2 regions of the uncultured Zoogloea sp. genome follow, and region 1 is predicted to be linked to the other one. Evidence: predicted binding sites of a transcription regulator. Region 1 holds the regulator's gene; the other holds the start of a gene.
What was found. The regulator FliA, encoded in region 1, starts transcription of late flagellar genes. The targets are predictions, from matches to a motif close to CTAAAGTTNNNNNNNNNNNNGCCGNTA.

Region 2: a site for FliA is predicted at 2,881-2,907, ahead of Q0672_RS09140 (PAS domain-containing methyl-accepting chemotaxis protein). Genes of this name have one in related genera too.

Annotation. Positions count from the first base shown of each region.
Region 1 covers NZ_CALAYQ010000070.1:98-7,113, forward strand. The annotation lists partial or broken gene flhF (flagellar biosynthesis protein FlhF) at 1-91, shown strand, start outside; gene Q0672_RS08860 (flagellar FleN) at 93-878, shown strand; gene Q0672_RS08865 (RNA polymerase sigma factor FliA) at 998-1,771, shown strand; gene Q0672_RS08870 (flagellar motor protein) at 1,792-2,532, shown strand; gene motD (flagellar motor protein MotD) at 2,536-3,396, shown strand; gene Q0672_RS08880 (flagella synthesis protein FlgN) at 3,496-3,972, opposite strand; gene flgM (flagellar biosynthesis anti-sigma factor FlgM) at 3,979-4,290, opposite strand; gene flgA (flagellar basal body P-ring formation chaperone FlgA) at 4,382-5,068, opposite strand; gene flgB (flagellar basal body rod protein FlgB) at 5,406-5,810, shown strand; gene flgC (flagellar basal body rod protein FlgC) at 5,821-6,231, shown strand; gene Q0672_RS08905 (flagellar hook assembly protein FlgD) at 6,256-6,936, shown strand; gene Q0672_RS08910 (flagellar hook protein FlgE) at 6,950-7,016, shown strand, end outside.
Region 2 covers NZ_CALAYQ010000071.1:9,040-16,055, forward strand. The annotation lists gene ccmB (heme exporter protein CcmB) at 1-44, opposite strand, end outside; gene ccmA (cytochrome c biogenesis heme-transporting ATPase CcmA) at 41-655, opposite strand; gene Q0672_RS09140 (PAS domain-containing methyl-accepting chemotaxis protein) at 750-2,831, opposite strand; gene Q0672_RS09145 (hypothetical protein) at 3,024-3,728, opposite strand; gene Q0672_RS09150 (trans-aconitate 2-methyltransferase) at 3,825-4,637, opposite strand; gene Q0672_RS09155 (DUF3828 domain-containing protein) at 4,828-5,274, opposite strand; gene Q0672_RS09160 (hypothetical protein) at 5,289-5,723, opposite strand; gene Q0672_RS09165 (indolepyruvate ferredoxin oxidoreductase family protein) at 5,978-7,016, opposite strand, start outside.

The DNA.
Region 1 (7,016 bases):
CTCGCCCTTTCGGCTCGACCCCCTCGAAGCCGGCCTGATGATGGCCAACGCGGGGCAGACCGGGGTGGCCCAGCTGCGCGGAGGGCTTTGAGATGCTGCACGCCTCCGATCAGGCCGCCGGCCTTCGCCGCCTGTTCCGCCGCACCCCGTCGGCCGTGGTGGCCTTGTTCACCTCGGGCCGCTCGCCGCGGGACCTGGCTGTCCAGACCCTCACCGCCCTCACCGAAGGGGCCCGCCGGGTGGTGGCCATCGACGAACACGCGCCCGACCGCGGCTCCCTGCTGGCGGCCTTCGGCTACCCCGACGGCGGCGACCTGCTGGGCGCCCTGCAAGGGCAGCACGACGTGACCGAGACCATGCGCGAAGTGGCCGACGGGCTGTGGGTCGTGCCCGCTGCCGCCACCGTGCTGGCCGTGCCGCTCCTCGACGAAACCCAGCACGCCCGCCTCGAAGCCGGCATCGCCGAACTCCAGCGCCGTGCCGACCTGCTGGCGATCCACACCGTCGGCGACGTGCGCAGCCTCACTCCCTTCGCCCGCGCTGCCGGCCGTCGCCTGCTGGTGGTGGAGGCGAGCGGTGTGGGTGCTCGCGGTGCCTGCCAGTGGATCAAGGGCCTCGCCGCTGCCGGCGCCGGATCACTGGAGATCGCCGTCAGCGGCGCCCGCGACCGGGCCGACGCCACCGCGCTCTTCGCCAGCCTCAACGACTTCACCGCCCGTCACGTGGGGCTGCCCCTGGTGTGGCGCGGCGAGGTGGAGCGCGACCCCCTGGCCGACGCCATGACCACGCCCCTCGGTGCCCGTCATCCGGCCGAGGGTGCCCAGGCCTTCATCCGCCGTCTGCGCGCCTGGTCGTCCCAGGCCGGCGTGGCTGGTTGAAATCGGCAAAAAGTGAAATTGTGAAATCTTGTGTCGTCGGCTGCATGAAAGCCTATCGTTGCCGATGAGTAGTGTGAGCGCCGCGCGACTCCAAAACCCGACCAGAAAGCAGACGAAAGATGTACACCGCTTCCGGCACCCTCGATAAAGAGCAACTCGTCGTCCAGTACGCGCCGCTGGTCAAGCGCATTGCCTATCACCTGATGGCCAAGCTGCCGGCCAGCGTGCAGGTGGAAGACATCATCCAGAACGGCATGCTGGGCCTGCTCGACGCCATCAACCGCTACGAAGAAGGCCTCGGCGCGCAGTTCGAGACCTACGCGGTGCAGCGCATCCGCGGCTCGATGCTCGACGGCCTGCGCGAGAACGACTGGCTGCCGCGCAGCCTGCGCCGGGACATGCGGCGCATCGAGGCGGCGGTGCATCAGCTCGAACAGGCCAACGGGCGGCATCCGACCGAGGCCGAGCTGGCCGATTCCCTTGGCGTGCCCCTGGCCGAATACCAGCACATGCTGCAGGAGGCTCGTGGCTACCAGCTGGTGTACTTCGAGGATTTCAGCGGCGAGGGCGACGACGACTACCTCGAACGCCACATCACCCTCGAGGGCAATGACCCGCTCACGCTGCTCCTCGACAGCAACATGCGCGACGTGCTGATCAAGGCCATCGACGACCTGCCCGAGCGGGAGAAGACCGTGATGGGCCTCTACTACGAACAGGACATGAACCTGCGGGAAATCGGCGAGGTGCTCGGCGTCTCCGAATCCCGCGTGTGCCAGCTCCACAGCCAGGCCATCGCCCGCCTGCGCTCGCGCATCTCCGGCGCGATCCAGACGGCGCCCAAGGCCAAGGGTGAGGGCCGCGGCCGCGGCCGTCGCCCGGCCGCCGGCTGAACCGGGCCCGGGGCGTTTCCATGGACAGCATCAGCCTGATCGGCATCACCCTCGCGCTGGCCGCGATCCTCGTCGGGCAGGTGCTCGAGGGTGGTCACGTCGGCTCGTTGATCCAGCCGACGGCCTTCCTCATCGTCATCGGCGGCACCCTCGGCGCGGTGATGCTGCAAAGCTCGCTCAAGGTCTTCCGGCTGGGCATGCAGATGGTCCGCTGGGTCTTCGTGCCGCCCAGGCTGGATCACGATGCGCTGATCGCCGAGGTGGTCCGCTGGAGCAACGTGGCCCGCAAGGAAGGCCTGCTGGCCCTCGAAAGCCAGATCCCCGCCATCGACGATCCGTTCATCCAGAAGGGCCTTCAGCTGCTGGTGGATGGCGTCGAACCCGATCGCCTGCGCGAGGTGCTCGAGGTCGAGATCGACACCTGGGAAGGCCAGATGAAGCTGGGCGCCAAGATCTGGGAAGCCGCCGGCGGCTACGCGCCGACCATCGGCATCCTGGGCGCGGTGATGGGCCTCATCCACGTGATGGAAAACCTCTCGGATCCCTCCAAGCTCGGCTCCGGCATCGCGGTGGCCTTTGTGGCGACCATCTACGGCGTCGGCTCGGCCAACCTGATCTTCCTGCCTGTCTCGAAGAAGCTGCTCGGCGTGATCGGCACCCTCACCTCAATGCGCGAGATGCTGGTGGATGGCCTGGTCGGCATTGCCAACGGCGACAACCCGCGCATCATCGAGAGCCGCCTCAAGGGCTACGCGGGGTAGGCCATGGCGCGGCGCCGCAAGCACGAGGACGAGCACGAGAACCACGAGCGCTGGCTCGTCTCCTACGCCGACTTCATCACCCTGCTGTTTGCCTTCTTCGTGGTGATGTATTCGCTCTCGTCCATCAACGAGGGCAAGTACCGGATCATGTCCGATTCGGTGGTGAACGCCTTCCGCAAGCTCGGCGTGCAGTCCAACAACGCCCAGATGTCGTCCGCCCCGATTCCGTCGATCCGCCCAAGCAGTCCGCCGCCCAGCCCCGAAGTGGAAGAGGCGCGCAAGGCCAAGGCCGAGCGGGTCAAGAACATGGCCGAGGAGATCCGCAAGGTGCTCGCCCCACTGGTGGCCGATGGCCAGGTGCGGGTGACCGAGGGCGCCTTCGGCATCACCGTCGAGATCAACGCCAGCGTGCTGTTCAACCCCGGCGAGGCCCAGCTCGGTCGCGATGCCGTCACGGCCCTGCGGGCGGTGGGGCAGGTGGTGGCGCCGGCTGAGTTTCCGATCACCGTCGAAGGTCACACCGATACGATTCCCATCGCCACCGCGGCTTTCCCCTCCAACTGGGAGCTCTCGGCCGTGCGGGCGTCGAGCGTGGTGCGACTGTTTGTGGAAAGCGGCGTACGGCCAGCGCGGCTGACGGCTGCCGGATACGGCGACCAGCGTCCGGTGGCCGACAACCTCACGCCCGAGGGGCGGGCCCGCAACCGGCGGGTGACGATCCTGATCGAATCGCGGGTGGTCGAGCCTGAGGTGCAGCCGAAGGTGAGGGCGTCCGGCATCGCCGATTCGATCCTGCCATCCGATGCGGCACCGCCGGTGCCGGTTGCGCCCGAGGCCGAAGCAAAGCCCCAGCCGGCGCAGTAGGGCTAGGCTCCGCGTCTTGCCGCGCCTGGACGCAACAACGCCGGGCGGCGATCAAACCCGAGGCTGGATGAAATTGCTGAAGACGATCCGCCGGGCGGATCAGACCGAACCGAAGTGGCGGCTGCCGGCAGTGGGGCGGGACTGACCGTCCGGGCCGTAGATCTGCGGGTGTTCCGCGGCGGCGAGGAGGGTCGTGAGGGCCTGCTGGTTGTTCTGCAGGCGCTGGGTGATCAGCTGGCCATTGACCCGGTTGCGTTCCTTGGCTTCTTCGGCCAGGGCAACCACGTCTTCCCAGGCAGTGAGGGCCTCGGGATTGCTGGCGAGCACGATGCGGATGTTCTCGTTCGTGACCTTCGCGCCGAGGCGGGCAAACATCACCACCCGGTCGTCGGACAGGCGCTGGAGGGCGCGGTAGAGCGCGGTCTTTTCTTCGGCAAGCAGAGCGAGTGCGTCAATCTGGCTGTGCACCAGCAAGGCCTCTTCCCGCTCAAGCAGGGCGACGAAGCCGCGCATGCCGCGGCGCTCGTCCTGGATGAGCTGGGCAAGGCGAGCGTGGAAGCCGGGATCGACGGCCATGCCCGCTTACGCCTTGGCGGTTTGTGCGTTCAGCATCTGACGCACGCTGTCGATGAGGCCGTCGGCCACCTTTTCGGTGTCCACCTTGAAGCGCCCTTCGCTCATCGCCTGTTTGATCTCGTCCACCTTCGCGCTATCCACCACGGGGGTGTTGGCGATGGTTTCTTCCATCTGCTGCAGGCGTGCAGAGAGGGACGACAGTTCGACCCGTTCGCCACCCGCGGAATCCTGAGTCTTCGGTGATTCCTTGGCAGCACGTGCGCGGCCTTCGCCGGACGGCAGATTGCTGGTCGCTTTGACAGAGTTATCGATCTTCACGGCATTGCCCTTTCATCCATAAGTCGACTGGGTATACGACTCGTGGAGATGAAACTTTAACCCATTGGAGTCCTTCGGGATGGGTGCGGTTTCATGGCAGCGTGATTTCGACTACGCCTCCGCTGCGGGCGATGCCCCGCACGACCTGCCCGTTCGACAGGCGCACCTGGGCGGCCTGGCCGTTGGCGGCCGAACTGAGGGCCACGCCGTCGTTGGCCACCTGGAATCCGGCACCGCCGGAGACGACCTTGACCGGCTGGCCCTGCATTACCGCCGGCTGCTGGCGCAGGTGGCTGGCGGTCAGCGGACGCCCCGCGCCGAGGCTGATCCGCGCCGCCTGGCCGATGGCCTGGGTCGGGTCGGTGATCACGTCGGCGGCCATCGCGGTGAGTTCGCCCGATTCGACGCGCAGGTCGCCCGGGCTGACGATCTGGCCGGCAGCCAGCGGCCCGTTGGTGACCACGTAAGGGCCCTTCACGCGCACGTCGGCCGGCACCCACGCCGACCAGCTCACTGGCGCCAGACAGCGCACGCCCACCGAGATCCGCCCCCAGGCCCGGCCGTTGGGCGGCAGGAAGGCTTCGAGCTGCAGGCAGGGCGCAAGCTGGTTGTCGGCGCTGAACTCGCCCACCTGAATGCTCACCTCGCCCGACAGGCTGCGGGTCTGCGTGGCCAGGAAGCGGCCCACCTCGGCGCGCACCGGCGCGGCGTCCTGGCGGGCGAAGGCCGGCGTGGCGAGGCAGAGCAGCACGAGGAGGAGGGGAATCAGGCGGGTCACGGCGCGGGCGTGGAGAAAGTCGATGGCGCCATTGGAACATGTGGGCGCCTGCTCCGGCGGCAGAAACAGAGACGCTTTCCCGGCCTTATTCGGGCAGGCCGGCAGGTGTGCCGGCGGGGCGGCAGGTGCCGGCAAACTTTGCCGCTGCGGCAGGGGCAGGGAGGCAAAACCCGGAGCCAGGGATGGGAATTGGGGCGCGAATTGCCGCCTGTTCGGCCCATCGACGGGGCCGGGCGGCTCATAAGATGACTGGCACGGAAGCTGCAAAGGTGTAGCTGCCAGCCAGTCTGCAAAAACTTACGGCGGACACGGCGACAAACTTGAGGACTTGGCAGAGATGACGAACCGACTGGACGAAACGCTGCGCTTCCACCAGACCGCACTGAACGCCCGTGCTTACCGCCAGCAGGTGATCGCCTCCAACATCGCCAACGCCGACACGCCCAACTTCAAGGCCCGTGACGTGGATTTCCGCGAAGCCCTGGCGGGTGCCCTCGGCGGCGCGACCAGCGGCCTGCCCCTCAAGACCACCGCCAAGCGCCATATCGCCGGCGGCGCCGCCAGCCCGCTGGAAGCCAGCCTCAAGTACCGCACCGAAGAGCAGGGCGCGGTGGATGGCAACACGGTCAATATGGACACCGAACGCGCCGCCTTTGCCGAGAACTCGGTGCAGTACCAGGCCAGCGTGACCTTCATCAACGGCCTGCTGCGCTCCATGCAGATGGCCGTCCAGGGCCAGTAAGGAGATCGCCATGAGCATGCTCAACGTCTTCCAGGTGGCCGGTTCGGCGCTCCATGCCCAGTCGATGCGCCTCAACACCACCGCCAGCAACCTGGCCAACGCCGACAGCGTGGTGGGTGCCGACGGCCAGCCCTACAAGGCCAAGCAGGTGGTTTTTGCCGCCACCCCGATGCCCGGTGCCGGCGTGGCCGCCCAGGGCGTGCGGGTGACCCAGGTGGTCGAGAGCGCCGCCCCGATGCGCATGGTGTACGACCCGAAGAACCCCGCCGCCAATCCCGAGGGCTACGTGACGATGCCCAACGTGAATGTGGTCGAGGAGATGACCAACATGATCTCCGCGTCCCGCGCCTATCAGACCAACGCCGACATGATGGGCACGGCCAAGAGCCTGATGGAAAAGACCCTCGCCATCGGCCAGTAACCAGACACCGAAAGCTGAACAATCATGAGCACCGTCAATTCCACCGGTTCCACGACATCCGCCGACGTCATCGCCGCGCTGCAGAAGGGTTCCAGCTCATCCGCGTCCAAGACCGACGCAGCCCAGAGCCGCTTCCTCAAGCTGCTCACCGAGCAGCTCAAGAACCAGGACCCGCTCAACCCCGTCGACAACGCCCAGATGACCTCGCAGATGGCCCAGATCGAGACCGTCAATGGTCTCGACAAGCTCAACACCACCCTCGCCTCGATGCTCCAGAACAGCCAGTCGGGCGAGGTGCTGCAGGCCGCGGCGCTGGTCGGCAAGGGCGTGATGGTAGCCGGCAACAACCTCAGCCTCACCAGCGGCAGCAAGACCTACGGCGGCTTCGAGCTCGACAGCGCGGCCGACAAGGTGACGGTCACGATCAAGGATGCCAACGGCCTCGAAGTACGCAAGCTCGAGCTTGGCGACGCGGACGCCGGCGTGCACAACTTTGCGTGGGATGGCCTCTCCACCAATGGCGCCCAGGCTGCCAGCGGCAACTACACCATCAGCGTGGCCGCGACCCGGGGTGACACCACCCTGAAGCCCGTCGTGCTCCAGATCTCCACGGTGAACAGCGTCCTGCGTACCAGCAGCGGCAGCGTGTCCCTCGACGTGGGCAGCGGTCTGGTGAGCCTCGCCGACATCAAGCAGATTCTCTAAGCGGAGACAGAAAATGGCATTCCAGCAAGGTTTGAGCGGTCTTTCCATCGCTTCCAAGGCCCTCGACGCCATCAGCAACA
Region 2 (7,016 bases), on a different contig from region 1:
GCCAGCAGCAGGTCGCGGCGGACGATGGCGAAGAAAGCGCTCATGCGCCCAGCCTCAGGCTGGAGGGCGTGCCGCCCAGCTGCACCGCCTGATGGCTGGTGAACAGGAGCATGCCGCCGCGGGACAGGTGCTCGTCGAGGATCTCGCACAGCTGGCTGACGGCGGCCACGTCGAGGGCCACGAAGGGCTCGTCGAGGATCCACAGCCGCGCCTGGCTGCACAGCAGGCGGGCCAGCGCCACGCGGCGCTTCTGGCCCTGGGAGAGCACCCGGGTGGGCAGATCCTCGCGGCCCTTCAGGCCGATCCGGCGCAAGGCGGTGAGGGCGGTGTGCTCATCCAGCGGACGGCCGGCCACGGCGGCGGCGGTCTGGAGGTTCTCGAGGGCGGAGAGGTCGTCCTTGATGGACGGGGCGTGGCCCAGGTAGAGCAGGCGGGCGTGGAACTCATCGCGCACCTCGGCGACTGGCTGGCCTTCCCATTCGATGCGTCCGTCCGCTGCCGGCGCCAGCCCCGCGACGATGCGCAGCAGGCTGGTCTTGCCGGCCCCGTTGGGGCCTTCCACCTGCAGCCACTGGCCCTGGGCGACGGCGAAGTCCACAGCGGAAAACAGACGGCGGTCGCCGCGATCGCAGGCAAGACCGTGGGCAGTGAGCATCGGAGGGTTTGAGAGTCGGAGTCGGCGCATTCTGCCCGACCGACCCGGGCGGGTAAACCGGCTCGACCCTTCCTTTCCATGCCCGTTGGCTGGCTCAGGTGCGGAACTGGGCGGCGAGGGCCTGCAGCTTGTTGGCGAGGTGGCCGATCTGGCGGGCTTCGGTGGCCGACTGGCGGGCCATGTCGGCGTCCACTTCGGCGTTCTCGGCCACGGTTTCCATCTGGTCGGCGATGTGGCGGGTGGTGGTGCTGCTCTCGGTGAGGGCCGCGCCGATCTGGTGCATGGCTTCGCCAGCCTGGACGACGGAGGTCTCGACCGAGGCCGCCACGTCACCGGCGTGCAGGGCGTCGCGGGCGCCGGCGGCAACCTGGCTGCTGCCGGCGGCCACGTCGCTGGCCACCGCGTCGCTCACCGACTGGATGCGCTGGATCACCGCGGCGATCTCCTGGGTGGAGCTGCCGGTGCGCTCGGCCAGTTTGCGCACCTCGTCGGCGACCACCGCGAAGCCGCGGCCCTGTTCGCCGGCCCTGGCTGCTTCGATGGCGGCGTTGAGGGCGAGGAGGTTGGTCTGATCGGAGATCTCGCGGATCACCTTGACCACCCGGCTGATCTCGGCCGACATGTCGGCCAGTTCGCCGATGCGGGATTCGGTGCTGGCCACCGCGCGGGCAGCGTTGCCGATGGTCTCGGCGGCGCCGCGGCTGATGGTGGCGCTGTCGCGGGTGGTGGTGATGGCGTGCTCGGCGGCGCCGAGGGCCTCGCGGGCGTTCTCGCTCATCGCGTCGCTGGCGACCGACAGCTCCTCGACCGCCGCGGCGATGGTGGAGATGGCGGACGACTGGGTGGTGGTGGCGTCGACGGTGGCCTCGCTGGCGCTGGCCAGGCGGGCGCTGGAGTCGGCCAGCTCGCGGGCGCTCTGCTGGATCAGGCTGATCGCCTCGTGGAGGCGGTTCTTGAGTATGGCCACGTGGGTGAGGATCTCGCCGATCTCGTCGCGGCTGCCCGGGCAGATGGGCAGGGACAGCCGCCCGCCGGCCACGGCGGAGACCATCTCGCGGGCGCGGGCGGCCTGGCGGGCGGTGCGGGCCAGCAGGCCGGCGCCGAGGATCAGGCCAAGCACCACGGCGCCCAGCCCAAGGCCCAGGCTGCGCCGGATGCCGGCGTCGGATGCTTCCTTCAGCTCGGCCAGCAGGTGAGGCGAGGCTTCGTCGAGGCGCTTGATCTCGGCCAGCAGGAGGTCACGCATCTCCCGCCATTTCGGGGTTTCCTCCTTGTTGAGCATCGCCCGGGCTTCTTCGCCCTGGCCATTCTTGACGAGGGCGAACAGCCGGTCGTGGATCTGCCGCTGCTCGCGGCGCAGATCCTCGATGCGCGCCGGCAGGCCGGACGTGAAGGTCTGCTCGTCGAGGCTGCGCGCCTTGCCGGCCACACTTTCGAAGGCCTCGGCAGCCTTGGTGTAGTTCTCGTAGGCCTTGGGGTTGGCCGGGTCGAGCATGGCGTTGCGCAGGGCCTGACCCATCTGCAGGCCCTGGGCGTACATGCTGTAGAAGTCCACCCGGCGGGCGCCGTCGTGGGCGATGTGCGCCTGATAGCGGGCCTCGATCTGGCGGGCCGAGCGCTGGCTGTCGGCCAGGGTGGCGGCGAGCAGGACCATCACGATGACCATCACCCCGAGCAGGCGGCGGCCGATGGGCATGTTGTCGATCCGCGCCATGCCCCGCTCGATGACGCCGGCCACGCCGGTACGGCGCACCTTGCCCTCGTGGAGCCGGATCGACGGATCGCGCTGCATGCGCTGGTAGAGCGCCTCGGCGGCCTGCACCTCGCCGGCCGCCGGCTTGACCCGCACTGACATGAAGCCGCCGTCGGGCTTGGGCGTGATGGCGGCGCGAACCCAGTAGAAGTCGCCGTTCTTGCAGCGGTTCTTGACCAGCCCGGACCACGGCCGGCCGCGCTTGAGGGTGACCCACAGGTCGCGGAAGGCCTCGCCGGGCATGTCCGGGTGGCGGACGATGTTGTGGGACTGGCCGATCAGTTCGTCGCTGGAAAAGCCGCTGATCGCCACGAAGTCGTCGTTGACGAAGTTGATCCGGCCGGCATCGTCGGTGTGCGAGATGATGGCGATGTCGTCGCCGAAAGTCTGTTCCTTGCCGGTAACTGGCCCGTTGTTACGCATCTGATGAGTCTCCCCGTCGCCCTGGCGTGTGTCGCCTTGTTGACTGCTATTTCGGCGGGAAGGAAGAAAACCTCAGCAAATGTGTGGTTATTTTTTGTACAGGGGCATGGGTGCGGCGCGGTCTTGCGCCGGCGGGCGGACGAAATGAAACGGCCCTCCGGGAAGGGAGGGCCGTGGCGGGGGAGGGTGGGCCTAGTGGCGGGCGGTGCTGGCGAAGCCTTCAGGCATGACCGCTGCCGGTGGCACGGAGACGGCCGGGGCGTCGCGGCGGGCGCGCTGTTCGGCGTCCGCTTCGCCGATCTCGAGGATCTCCATCACCTGCCGGGCCAGGCTGCGGCAGGCGTTGCCGAGGTTGGAGGGCAGGCTGTCGGGGATTTGCTTTTGCAGCAGCAGCTTGGATGCGGACAGGCTGGCCACCGGGTGGAGCAGGCGGTCGCGGTATTCGCCGAGGAGCTGGGCCACGCTGCGGTCGGCGGCGTCGCGCTGCCAGGCGTTGGTGGGCCACTGGGACGGCAGGGCGTAGGCGTGGGGGAAGGTCTGCAGGTCACCGAGGGTGGTGCGCAGGTCTTCGTGGGAATCGCGGAAGGGCACGATCACGATGTCGGAGAGGCTGTCGAGCAGGCGATCCACCTCGGCCCGGTTGCCGCCGCCGTCGATCACGCCGACCCAGCCTTCCATGGTGCGCAGCTTGGTGACGATCTTCTGGAGTGCCTCGGGGGTGCGTCCGTCGGCGGTCACGTAGCGGCGGCCGTCGGGCGAGAGCGGTTCGCGGTGGGTGTCGGTGAGGACGCAGGCCGAACTCTGGCCCAGCAGGCCGAGGCCCTGGCACAGCATGTGCGACAGGGTCGTCTTGCCGGTGCCGCCCTTGTTGCCGATGACGCAGATGATGCGGGACATGGTGGAAATCCTCTCGCTGAACGCAAGGCGCGATGACGCCATTATTCCTTGCTTAACGGCAGGGCGAGGGGCGGAATTGAGGGGGGATTCGACCGCTTATCGGCGCCCAAAAGCGTTTGACGCCAAGGGCTTGGGCGTCGGCTCGTGGCCGGCGGGGCGATAGCAGTAGAGCCGCGTGTGGCGGCTGTCGGGCACTTCGATCACCTGCTCCGGATCGACGCCCTCGACCGGGAAGCTGTTGCTCACCAGCAGCGCGCCGGGGCGCAGTTCGGCGCGGGCCTTGTCCCACACCGCGTTCATCGGCACGGGCGACAGGAAGGCATACACCAGATCGTAGTCGCCCCAGGGCATCTTGAAGAAGTCGCCCCGGGCCAGCGCGATGTTGTGCTGGTGGCGGGCCAGGATGCGCGACAGCAGGTAGGGCGCCGGGGCCGATTCGACGCCTTCGCAGCGGCAATCCGGCCGCAGTCGGGCCAGCGGGCGCAGCAGCGAGCCGGTGCCGCTGCCCAGATCGAGCACCGACGGCGGCCGATCCCGGCGCAGCAGGCCGGCCACCGCCTCGGCGGTACGCGGGTTGGAGAGGAACAGCGGCACCTGGGTGCGGAAGCTGCTCCAGTAGATCAACGCGAACGCCACGAAGGCCGCCAGATACCAGCCCGGGGCGATCTGCAGCGCCAACGCCCCGGCCACCACCGGCATGAATCCCAGGTGAATCCAGCGCCACCAGCGGGCGCTGCGGAGCAGTGTGGCGATGCCCGCGGCGGCGACGGCCTGGACGGTGACCACCGGCCACGCGCCGGGCGGCAGCAGCCCGGCCCGGCCCGCCGCGTAGGCAACAGCCACCCCGCCCAGCTGCGAAAGCAGGGCCTTGAGGGCGGGCGGCAGGGCGAAGGGGGACACATTGAGCATAGACGGGCATCGTGCGTGTTGCTCGAGGTGTGGGCGTACGGGCTGGTTGATGCTCCGTTGCAGTTTGCGCCGGAGATGGTGATCTGCCGGAAAACTGCATCTGTATCGAATCCGCTCCTATTCGTCCTTGGGACGCTAGCTTTGCTGCAGACCTCGGGTCAGTTGACTGCGCTTATGCTTGAACCGAGATTCAAGGTGAACGCGATACACTGACCATGTCGATTTTCCACTCTCCCCCCTCTTTTACCGCAATCACCCTGAGTGTGTAGAGTTCGTCCCCCTCCCCAAGTTGCACACGGAGCTGAGCGCGCTTCGCAGATTCAGATATAGGAATTACGGCAATGTACTTTATCCAGCTGTCAAGATAGTCTTGGGCTTGGATGAAATAGTCGTTATCCATGCCATCCGGACTGTTGAATTGCCTATTAAGTTTTCGAAGGCGGGCTGATGAGACGTAACGTTTTAGATCAGTCCCTTCAGACAGGGACGGGGGATCGTCTGCGGCAATGCGCCCCAGATACCATCCATAAAACTCTGCCACTTGCCCTTTGGCATCGGCAAATGCCACGGATGAGCAAGAACCCACCAGCATCCAAATCAGAGATAGGCGCAATAGTGCCACTGCGACGGGGCGCATACTCTTCTTCCCGTTCAGGCCAAACTATGATCGACCGCATACACCGGCGCAAAAATAAAAGTCTGCTCAGACTGCGATCCATACCTATAGATCGTCACTGGCGGCTTGATTTTTCTGTAGGTTGGGCCGGGATAGTAGCCGTGATTCTGCTTGAAGTCAGAAATCCATATCTTCCCGTTGAACATCGCCATATGCCCATGGGGGTGCCCCTTGATCGGCTGAATGATGGCGACGTCACCTGCTTTGAAAAGAGACACATCAGGCGAAAGCGTTGTGAAGCCGACTGCTAACAGGCTCGAACCGTAATCCTTGGCTGAGATATGTCTTTTAAGTACAATCCCGCCAGCCTCGATGGCGATACGTGTGTATTCCGCACATCGGCCCAGGCTATGATCCTTTGCCCGGCCATTCAGCATCTTCACCGCATCCTCAACGTTCCACGCACTCATTTCAAGACCTCCCAGGTCGTCAAGAGATAACAACAGGCTTAGGCTCGTCGTCGCCTTAATTGTGCTGTTTATACTAACTCATTTGCATGACATTGGTGGGGTTTGGAGACAATGATCCAAGCCAGCTAAGTTCCGTTGCTCGGGAACTCTCATGGCGGTACTGCATGGCAAGATGTTCGGCCCACCTCAAGAGATCATCCTAGTCCTGTGCAGTTTGTCGCGATGAAATCGCGTAGTGCCGTCCAGATCAGCACTCAGGCCACGTTGGCCGGTCGATGGCCGCCGGCGCGCCAGCGGGCCAGCAGCGCCTCGCGCTTTTCCGCCGCCCGCAGCATCGCTGCGGCCTTGATGTGGCCGTAGCCGCGGATCTCGTCCGGCAGGCGGGCGAGCTCGATGGCGATGGGCAGGCGCTCGGCGCCGAGCTCGCCGATGAGCTGGCCGATGTCGGCCTCGAACTGGGCGGTGAGGGCACGTTCGGCCTTGCGTTCGGCGTGGTAGCCGAAGACGTCGAAGGGCGTGCCGCGCAGGCGCCGCAGCTTGGCCAGCCAGCCGAAGGCGGTCTTCATCCACGGGCCAAACTTGAGCTTGTGGATGCGCCCGGAATCCGGGTCGGGCCGGGCCAGGAAGGTCGGCGCGAGGTGGAAGCTCACCGTGAAATCACCCTCGAAGCGTTCGTCGATCTGCTGCCAGAAGGCCGGGTCGGCGTAGAGCCGGGCGACTTCGTACTCGTCCTTGCAGGCCAGCAGCTTGAAATAGCTGTCGGCGACGGCTTCGGTGAGGCGCTGGCTGCCCAGGGCGGCTTCGGCCGCGCGCACCCGGGCAACGAAATCGGTGTAGCGCCGGGCGTAGGCAGCGTCCTGGTAATCGGTGAGGAAGGCGGCCCGGCGGGCGATGCGGGCGTCCAGGGTTTCGCTCGCCGAGGCCGGGCGGATCGGGATCACCGGCGCCGGGGTGAGGAGGCGTTCCACCGCGCCCTGATCGACCGCCGCGCGGCGGCCCCACAGAAACGCCTGGCGGTTCATCTCGACCGCCGCGCCGTTCATCACGATGGCCTTGTCGAGGCTGGCCTCGCTCACCGGCACCCAGCCCTTCTGCCAGGCAAAGCCGAGCAGGAACAGGTTGGTGGCGATGGCGTCGCCGAGGAGCGCGGTGGCCAGCGCGCCGGCGTCGAGGAAGCTGCAGCCTTCGCGGCCGACGGCTTCGACGATCGCGGCCTGCATCTTGTCGAGGGGGAAGACCCAGTCCGGGTTGCGGGTGAATTCGGATGTGGGCGTCTCGGCGCAATTGACCACC